2 linked regions of the Haloactinospora alba genome follow. The protein of the gene in region 2 binds, or shares a complex with, the protein of the main gene of each other region. Links are inferred from orthologs where the notes say so. Each region holds a gene or a part of one and is shown on either strand. Other genes may lie near its edges.

Evidence for each region.
Region 1: the proteins of FHX37_RS04315 (region 2) and FHX37_RS05420 are in contact, whole or in part, in a crystal structure (PDB 1UMB), measured with the Thermus thermophilus proteins. The link is inferred for Haloactinospora alba from one-to-one orthologs. Residues at the interface, in WP_096411461.1 of Thermus thermophilus: Trp90, Pro122, Asn123, Lys124, Arg126, Gln127, Gly133, Ser134, Lys135, Phe140, Thr141, Val142, Ala143, Pro145, Ser148, His149, Pro151, Pro152, Gly155, Ala156, Ile158, Ser159, Met160, Leu162, Leu163, Arg164, Thr165, Gln167, Asp182, Ala185; in WP_096411463.1 of Thermus thermophilus: Leu27, Asp51, Met54, Thr56, Pro57, Ser59, Ala61, Ala62, Gly65, Ala66, Leu68, Gly69, Met70, Ala72, His73, Gly74, Leu75, Pro89, Asp92, Gln93, Ser96, Gln97, Leu101, Arg102, Tyr103, Arg104, Ser105, Gly106, Gly107, Gln108.

What each region holds. Positions count from the first base shown.
Region 1 is NZ_VFQC01000001.1:1,178,509-1,182,143, forward strand. Bases 637-3,635 are described here. They hold FHX37_RS05420 (alpha-ketoacid dehydrogenase subunit beta), read right to left. Parts: upstream 2,666-3,635; coding sequence 1,607-2,665; downstream 637-1,606. Other genes in these bases: FHX37_RS05415 (dihydrolipoamide acetyltransferase family protein), read right to left, coding at 637-1,610; FHX37_RS05425 (thiamine pyrophosphate-dependent dehydrogenase E1 component subunit alpha), read right to left, coding at 2,666-3,635. Outside these bases: FHX37_RS05410 (hypothetical protein), read left to right, coding at 1-201; more of FHX37_RS05415, read right to left, coding at 252-636. UniProt on the Bacillus subtilis protein: The branched-chain alpha-keto dehydrogenase complex catalyzes the overall conversion of alpha-keto acids to acyl-CoA and CO(2).
Region 2 is NZ_VFQC01000001.1:927,124-931,192, reverse strand. Bases 1-2,797 are described here. They hold FHX37_RS04315 (thiamine pyrophosphate-dependent dehydrogenase E1 component subunit alpha), read right to left. Parts: upstream 2,020-2,797; coding sequence 982-2,019; downstream 1-981. Other genes in these bases: FHX37_RS04310 (Lrp/AsnC family transcriptional regulator), read left to right, coding at 2,320-2,797; FHX37_RS04320 (alpha-ketoacid dehydrogenase subunit beta), read right to left, coding at 1-985. Also shown: more of FHX37_RS04310, read left to right, coding at 2,798-2,814; FHX37_RS04305 (phospho-sugar mutase), read right to left, coding at 2,826-4,069. UniProt on the Bacillus subtilis protein: The branched-chain alpha-keto dehydrogenase complex catalyzes the overall conversion of alpha-keto acids to acyl-CoA and CO(2).

The DNA.
Region 1 (3,635 bases), 250 kb from region 2 along the record:
AGCGCGGCCGGCGGGAACAACAGCGGCCGTCACCGCCTCGCCTCACTACGCACCATCGAGGGCTGGCGTCGGCTGCCGTCCACCCTGGCGACCGAGGGGCGCCGTTACGCGCAGTCGGTCCGGGAGTCGGACGGGGTGCGCCGTGCCCAGGAACGCGCGGCCCAGACCTGGCAACGTGTCACCTCCGGGTTGCGCAAGTAATCCGACGGATCACGTGTACCTGCCCTGAACCCGCAGGGGCCCGTGCCGGCTCAGACGTCGTCCAGCAGCACCGCCGGCCGTTCCACGCAGTCGGCGACGAAACGGAGGAAGCCGCCTGCCTGGCCACCGTCACAGACCCGATGGTCGAACGCCAGGGTCAGCTCGGTGACCGGACGAACCTCGAGCTGGTCACCGCACACCCACGGCCGGTTGACGATCCGGCCCATACCGAGGATGGCGGCTTCCGGATGGTTGATGACCGCAGCGGAACCGTCGACACCGAAAACCCCGTAGTTGTTCACGGTGAAGGTGCCGCCGCTCAGCTCGGCGGGTGCCAGGGAGCCCGAACGCGCGGCTTCCGTCCGCTGCCGCAACTCGGCGGAGAGCTCCCGTAGGCTCCTGTGCTGCGCGCCGTGGAGGACGGGCACGAGAAGTCCCCGGGAAGTCTGGGCGGCAAAACCCAGGTTGACACCGGAGAACCGCACGACCTCCTCACGCGCGGCGTCGAACCGGGAGTTGAGCTCCGGGAAGCGCCGCAGCCCGAGCAGGCAGAACTTCGCCAGAAGGCCGAGCACGCTCACCGGCCGTTGGGGGTCGGAGGCGTTCAGAGCGGAACGGGCGTCCAGCATGCCGGTGGCGTCAGCGTCCACCCACACCGTCGCCTCGGGAATCTCCCGGCGGGAGCGGGCGACCCGTTCGGCCATGGCGCGGTGTGCCGGGCCCAACGGGACGCGTTGGGCCTCCGCGGCGTGTGCGGCCGTGTCGGAAGCGGAGGCTTGCTGCCGGGACGCGAGGGTGCCGATGGCTTCCTCGACATCCCGCCGCAGCACCATGCCGCCCGTTCCACTCCCCGACAGCTCCGTGACGTCGATCCCGTACTCGCGCGCCCGACGCCGGACCAGCGGTGACACCACCGGGACACGTCCCGTCCCTCGCTCGTGGGAGGCGGACGCCGCCCCGGACGCCATTGTCCGGGACGTGTCCGCCCCAGCGGCGCGCCGCCGTGTGCGGGCGCCCGTCTTCACTCCGGAACCCACCAGGACGGCACCGGAAACCGTGTCACCCGCGCTGTCGTAGCGCCCGCCACCGTTCGGGGCCTCTGCCGCCGGCTCCCCGGCCCCCTCGAACCGAGTCCGGTCCGTCGGAGTGGAGCCGTCGACGGTGGAGCTGTCGACACTGAGCAGTGTTGCCCCGACCCCGATGGTTTCACCGGCAGCGGCGTGCAGGGCGGACACACGCCCCGAGAACGGTACGGGGACCTCGACCGTGGTCTTCGCGGTCTCCACCTCGGCCACCGGCTGGTCCACTGCCACCGTGTCCCCGACCGCGACCAGCCATCGCAGTAGTTCGGCCTCGGTCAATCCCTCGCCGAGATCGGGGAGAGCGAACTGTTCGACGGACGCGTTCATGCGCGTGCCTCCGGCCGGCTGGGGTGCTGTGCGGTTGCGTCGGGGCGCTCGGGTGGGGGCGACTGCGCCGGAACCCAGGTGGACTCCCACTGCAGCCGGTCGATGGCATCCAGGATCCGGTCCACGTGCGGCAGGTGGTGCTCCTCGAGGGCCGGCGGGGGGTACGGGATGTCGAAGCCGCCGACACGTAGCACCGGGGCTTCCAGGTAGTGGAAACACGCCTCGGTCACCCGGGAGGCCACCTCCGCGCCGTAACCGCCGAAAGTGGAGGCTTCGTGCACCACGAGCGCCCGCCCCGTCCGGCGCACCGAGGCGGCGACGGTCGTGTCGTCGAACGGGGACAGGCTGCGGAGGTCGATCACCTCGACGCTCCGCCCCGTCTCGTTCGCGGCCTCGGCCGTCTCCAGGGCGGTGGCCACCATCGGCCCGTAGGCGAGCAGGGTGACGTCCTCGCCCGCGCGCCGCACCACCGCCTGTTCCATGGGTTCGGTGCGCAGGGGGGTCTCCACCTCCGCCGTGTTCCAGTACCGGCGTTTGGGCTCCAGGAAGATCACCGGGTCGGGAGCCTCGACCGCTTCCCGCAACATCGAGTAACCGTCAGCGGGGGTGGCGGGAGTGACCACCCGCAGACCAGGAGTGTGCGCGTAGTAGGCCTCGGAGGAGTCCGCGTGGTGCTCGACCGCGCCGATCCCCCCGCCGTAGGGGATCCGGATCACGAGGGGAAGCTCCACACTTCCCCGGGTGCGGTTACGCATCTTGGAGACGTGCGAGACGATCTGTTCGAATGCGGGATACGCGAAAGCGTCGAACTGCATCTCCACCACCGGGCGCTGGCCGTACATGGCCATGCCGACAGCCGTCCCGACGATGCCGGCCTCGGCGATGGGGGAGTCGAAGCACCGTTCGGAACCGAACTCCGACGCCAGGCCGTCCGTGACCCGGAACACTCCGCCGAGCCGGCCGACGTCCTCGCCGTACACCAGGACGTCGGGGTCGTGGGCCAGTGCGTCCCGCAGCGCCTGATTGAGAGCCCGTGCCAGGCTGATCTCTCCCATTCAGCCCTCCTGGATCTCGCCGAGTAGTTCCTGGCGTTGCCGCGCCAGCAGAGCGGGAGCGGAGCCGTAGACGTGGGAGAACAGCTCGCTGGGAGTCGGACGCCCGTCCGTTGCGACCCTCTCCCGCACCCGGGAGGCCACCTGTTCGGCCTGGGCCTCGATGCGTTCCATCTCTCCGTCGTCCAGCAGGCCCTCGGCGCGTAACAGCGTCTCGAGCCGTTGCACCGGGTCGCGCTCCGCCCACTGTCTGGCCTCGTCCTCGTCGCGGTAGCGCCGGGGATCGTCGGAGTTGGTGTGCGGCCCGCGACGGTAGGTCCGGGCCTCGATGATCGTCGGCCCGGCGCCGGAACGGCCCTCCGCCAGTGCGTGGGAGACCACAGCGTGGACGGCCGCGGCGTCGTTCCCGTCCACGTGGTAGCCGCGCATCCCGTAGCCGAGCGCCTTGTGCGCCAGGGTGGGGGCGGCCGACTGTTCCCGGACCGGGACGCTGATCGCCCAGTGGTTGTTCTGGATCAGGAACACGACCGGCGTGTTCCAGACCGCGGCGAAGTTGTAGGCCTCGTGGGCGTCGCCTTCACTGGTGGCGCCGTCTCCCATCAGGACCAGAGCGGCGGCGTTCTCTCCGCGCCGCCGTGCCGCGTAGGTGAGCCCCACAGCGTGTGAGGCGTTGGTGGCCAGCGGGGTGCACTGCGGAGCGCAACGGTGGGTCTCGGCGTCGTAACCACTGTGCCAGTCACCACGGAGCAGGGTGAGTACCTCGACCGGGTCCACACCACGGGAGACGAGGGACACACAGTCGCGGTAGGTGGGGAAGAGCCAGTCGCGCTGCGCCAGAGCCAGCGTTCCGCCGACCTGGCACGCCTCCTGGCCGCGGGAGGAGGGGTACACCGCGAGTCGCCCCTGCCGGGCGAGGGTGCTGGCCTGGTTGTCGAAGCGCTGTCCGATGACCATCGCCCGCAACAGCGCGACC
Region 2 (4,069 bases):
GGTCGACCGTGGGCAGGTACTGCTGTTCCAGCGGACCGGCCGGGTACGGCACGTCGAATCCGGTCACGCGTTCCACGGGAGCGGCGAGCTCGGAGAACGCCCGCTCCGTGATGAGTGCCGAGACCTCCGCACCCAGTCCGGCGGTGAGCGGCGCCTCGTGGACCACCACCGCACGACGGGTACGGCGCACCGCCGCGGCGACCCCCTGGGCGTCGATCGGTTTGAGCCACCGCAGGTCCAGTACCTCCACGTCCACCCCGTCCTCGGCCGCCAGCTCGGCGGCCCTGCGGCAGCGGTGGACCATCGATCCCCACGTCACGAGAGTGGCGTGCCGCCCGGCGCGTACGACGCGGCTCGTTCCCGCCGGCGCGGTGTCCGCTACCGGTTCCACCGGGTGCCGTTCCCAGTAGCGGGCTTTCGGTTCCATGTAGATCACCGGGTCGTCGTCGCGCACCGCACGCAGGAGCAGGCCGTAGGCGTCCTGCGGGTCCGAGGGCGCGACGACCTTCACCCCGGGGAGGTGGGCGAACAGCGCTTCCAGACTCTCCCCGTGGTGTTCGGGGGCCTGGATACCGCCGAAGCTGGGCACTCGCAGCGTGATGGGCATGCGGAACGCCCCCCGGGAGCGGTAGTGCATCCGCGCCATCTGGTTGACGATCTGGTCGACCGCCGGATAGGCGAACCCGTCGAACTGGAGTTCCGGCACCGGGCGCCAGCCGTTCATCGCCAGTCCCACCGCGAGCCCGACGATGCCCGACTCCGCGAGCGGGGTGTCGAACACGCGCCGCGCACCGAACTCCCGCTGCAGACCGTCGGTGACCCTGAACACCCCACCGAGTCGTCCCACATCCTCCCCGAACACCAGTGTGTCGGGGTCGTCGGTCAGGACCGTGCGCAGCGCCCGGTTGAGCGCCTGCTGCATGGAGAGACGGTCCGCGGACGCGTCGTTCGCGGCCTGCCGGTCGTTGACGGCCAGTTCGGTCATGCCACCTCCTCCTGCCAGATGCGCTGCTGCCGTCCGAGCTCCTCGGTCGGTTCGCGGTAGACGTGGGTGAACAGGTCCCTTCCGTCGGGGGGCGCCGCGGCGGCCACTCCGTCGCGGGCCCGTGCCGCACGCTCGCGCGCCTCGTCCTCGGTCCGCGCCGCGGTCGTGTCATCGAGGTGCCCGGCGGCGAGGAGCCCGTCCCGCATCCGCGGGATCGGGTCGTGCTCCTCCCAGGAGCGTTCCTCGGCCACCTCCCGGTACCGGGAGGTGTCATCGGAGGTGGAGTGCGGTTCCAGGCGGTAGGTGAGCGCCTCTATCACTGTCGGGCCCCCGCCGTTCCGGGCCCGGTGCAGCGCCGCGCGGGTGGCGTGGTAGACCTGCGCTGCGTCGTTGCCGTCGACCGTCTCCCCGGCGATGCCGTAGCCGGAGGCGCGTCCGGCAACGGAGCCGCCCGCCACCTGGTTCTCGACGGGCACGGACAGCGCCCACCGGTTGTTCTGGCAGAAGAACACCACGGGGCACGCGAGGACACCGGCCATGTTCATCGCCTCGTGGATGTCGCCCTCGGAGCTGGCGCCGTCACCGAAGTAGGAGAGGGCGCAGCCGCTTCCGCCGCGGAGCTGCTCCCCCAATGCCCAGCCCACGGCGTGCGGTACGGGGCCGCCCACGACCGCGTTGATGGGGGCGAACCCGGACGCCCGCGGGTTGTACAGCCCGCCGTGCCACAACGCGCGGTGGCTGGCGAGGTAGCCGACCATGTCCACGCCCAGGGAGACGGCGGCTCCCATCTCCCGGTACGTCGGAAAGGCGAAGTCGTTGTCCCCGTCGAGGGCGGCCGCGCTCGCGACCTGGGCCGCTTCCTGCCCGCGCAGTGACACGTAGGCGGGGAACACGCCCTGGCGCTGCAGTGCTATCGCCTCACCGTCCAGGTGGCGGGCGGTGAGCATGTCCCGGTAGAGCGAGCGCGCCACGTCGGCGGGGAGGGTGCCCGCGTCCACCGGGGGAGGCGGACCTGAGGGCTCGTGCGTAGGCATGTCGGAGGCTCCTCGGAACGGTTGGCCGTTGTGTCCTCGCGTTGATTGTGCGCACGCAGTCGACAGTTACGCCAGATATACGCCACAGATCGATACAGTTGTGGAGTTCACAGGGCCATATGTCCGATTCTGTCTAACACTAGGGTGCTCCGTCCGCCCCAATGGCGCCTCCGGGCGCGACGGGGCGGAGACGGCCGGCCCGACCTCGCCGCTTGTGCCGTCACGGACGTATTCACGTAGACGGATCCGCTGTTTTGCTGGTACTTGGTAGCTGGTCGCCTCACAGCTTGGAGCTCTCCCATGTCCAACGGTGCGCAACGCGAACCGCAGCGCCGTCCGGATGCCACGGACGAAACGATCATCGGCGCGCTCGCGGAAGACGCCCGTACCGGCATCACGGAGGTGGCGGCACGCGCGAACGTCTCACGTGCCACCGCCTACAACCGCATCAAGCGCCTCACAGATGACGGGGTCATCCGCGGTTACTCGGTCATCACCGACCACGCCAAGCGGGGGATCGGGGTCACCGCGCTGGTGCTGGTCTCCGGCAGCCAGCCGGACTGGCGCGCCAACCGGGAGGTCCTCTCCTCCTACCCCGAGGTGGAGTACTGCTGGTACGTCGTGGGTTCGGCGGACATCGTGCTGCTGGTCCGCGTGGCCGACACCAACCAGCTCCGCGACCTGATCCTGACCCGGTTGCAGGCACTGCCCGGTGTGACCTCCACCCAGACCCTCACCGTCATCGACGAGGTGGTCCACCGGCCGGTCGTGCATCCCCCCGAACACGAGAGCTGAACGGACGAGAGTCACGCCTCGGGGAAGAGCTCCTCCACGGCCCCTGCCAGCTCGGACACGTAACCCGACGCGCGGGAACGGCCCTCCTCCCCGCTCTCCTCCGGCGGCAGGGCCACCTCCACGTAGGCCTTGAGCTTGGGTTCCGTGCCCGAGGGACGCAGCGTCACCCGGGCACAGGCGGGACCGTCCAGCCCGAAACGCAGCGCGTCGGTGCCGGGTAGGTCGCCGACGCCCATGGCGAAGTCCTCCACGTGGGCCACGTCCCAGCTGCCCAACGCGGTGGGCGGGTCGCTGCGCAGGCCGCGCATGGTCGCGGCGAGGCGTGTGGTGTCCGCGACGCGTAGCGACACCTGCCTGGTCCGGTGCAGGCCGTAACGGCGCTCCTGCTCCCGCACCAGGTCCAGCAGGGTCCCGCCCCCGCGTTTGGCCCGCGCGGCCAGCGCCGCGACGAGCAGGGCCGCGCTGATGCCGTCCTTGTCCGCCACCGGACGCCCCGCGTCGCCCCCGACGCAGTACCCCAGGGCCTCCTCGTAGCTGAACACGTTGCGCTCGCCCGGCCCGCCGGCACGCGCCAGCCACTTGAACCCGGTCAGCGTCTCCTCCCAACGCAGCCCGTGCGCCTCCGCGATCGCCGCGAGCGTGCCAGCCGAGACGATGGTGCTGGCCACGACCCGGTCGGCGCCCGACGTCCGCTCCAGAACGTACTCACCCAGCAGTCCGCCCACCTCGTCCCCGGTCAGCAGCCCGTAACCGGGGACAGCCACAGCGAGCCGGTCGGCGTCCGGATCGTTGGCGAGGACAAGGTCGCTACCGTTCCGCTCCCCCGCCGCCAGGGCGAGGTCCAACACGCCCGGCTCCTCCGGGTTCGGGAAGGCCGTCGTCGGGAAGTCGGGGTCGGGCTCGGCCTGTTCGGGAACCATCCGCGGCGGTGGGAAACCGGCGCGCCGGAACACCGCCGCCAGTGTGGAGGCGCCGACGCCGTGCAGCGGCGTGTAGGTCACGTCGATCCCGCGGTCCTCCCCCAGCGGCAGGTCCGCGACCGCCGCCACGTAGTCCGCGACGGCGTCCTCACCCAGGACCCGCCACTCCTCCGACCGGGGCAGCTCGTCCACCGGGGGCGCCTCGCGCATGCCCGCGGCGATCTCGCTGTCGGCGGGAGGGACGATCTGGGCTCCCGCCGCCGGTCCCGACCCTCCGGCGTACACCTTGTACCCGTTGTCCCGGGGCGGGTTGTGGCTCGCGGTGACCATGATCC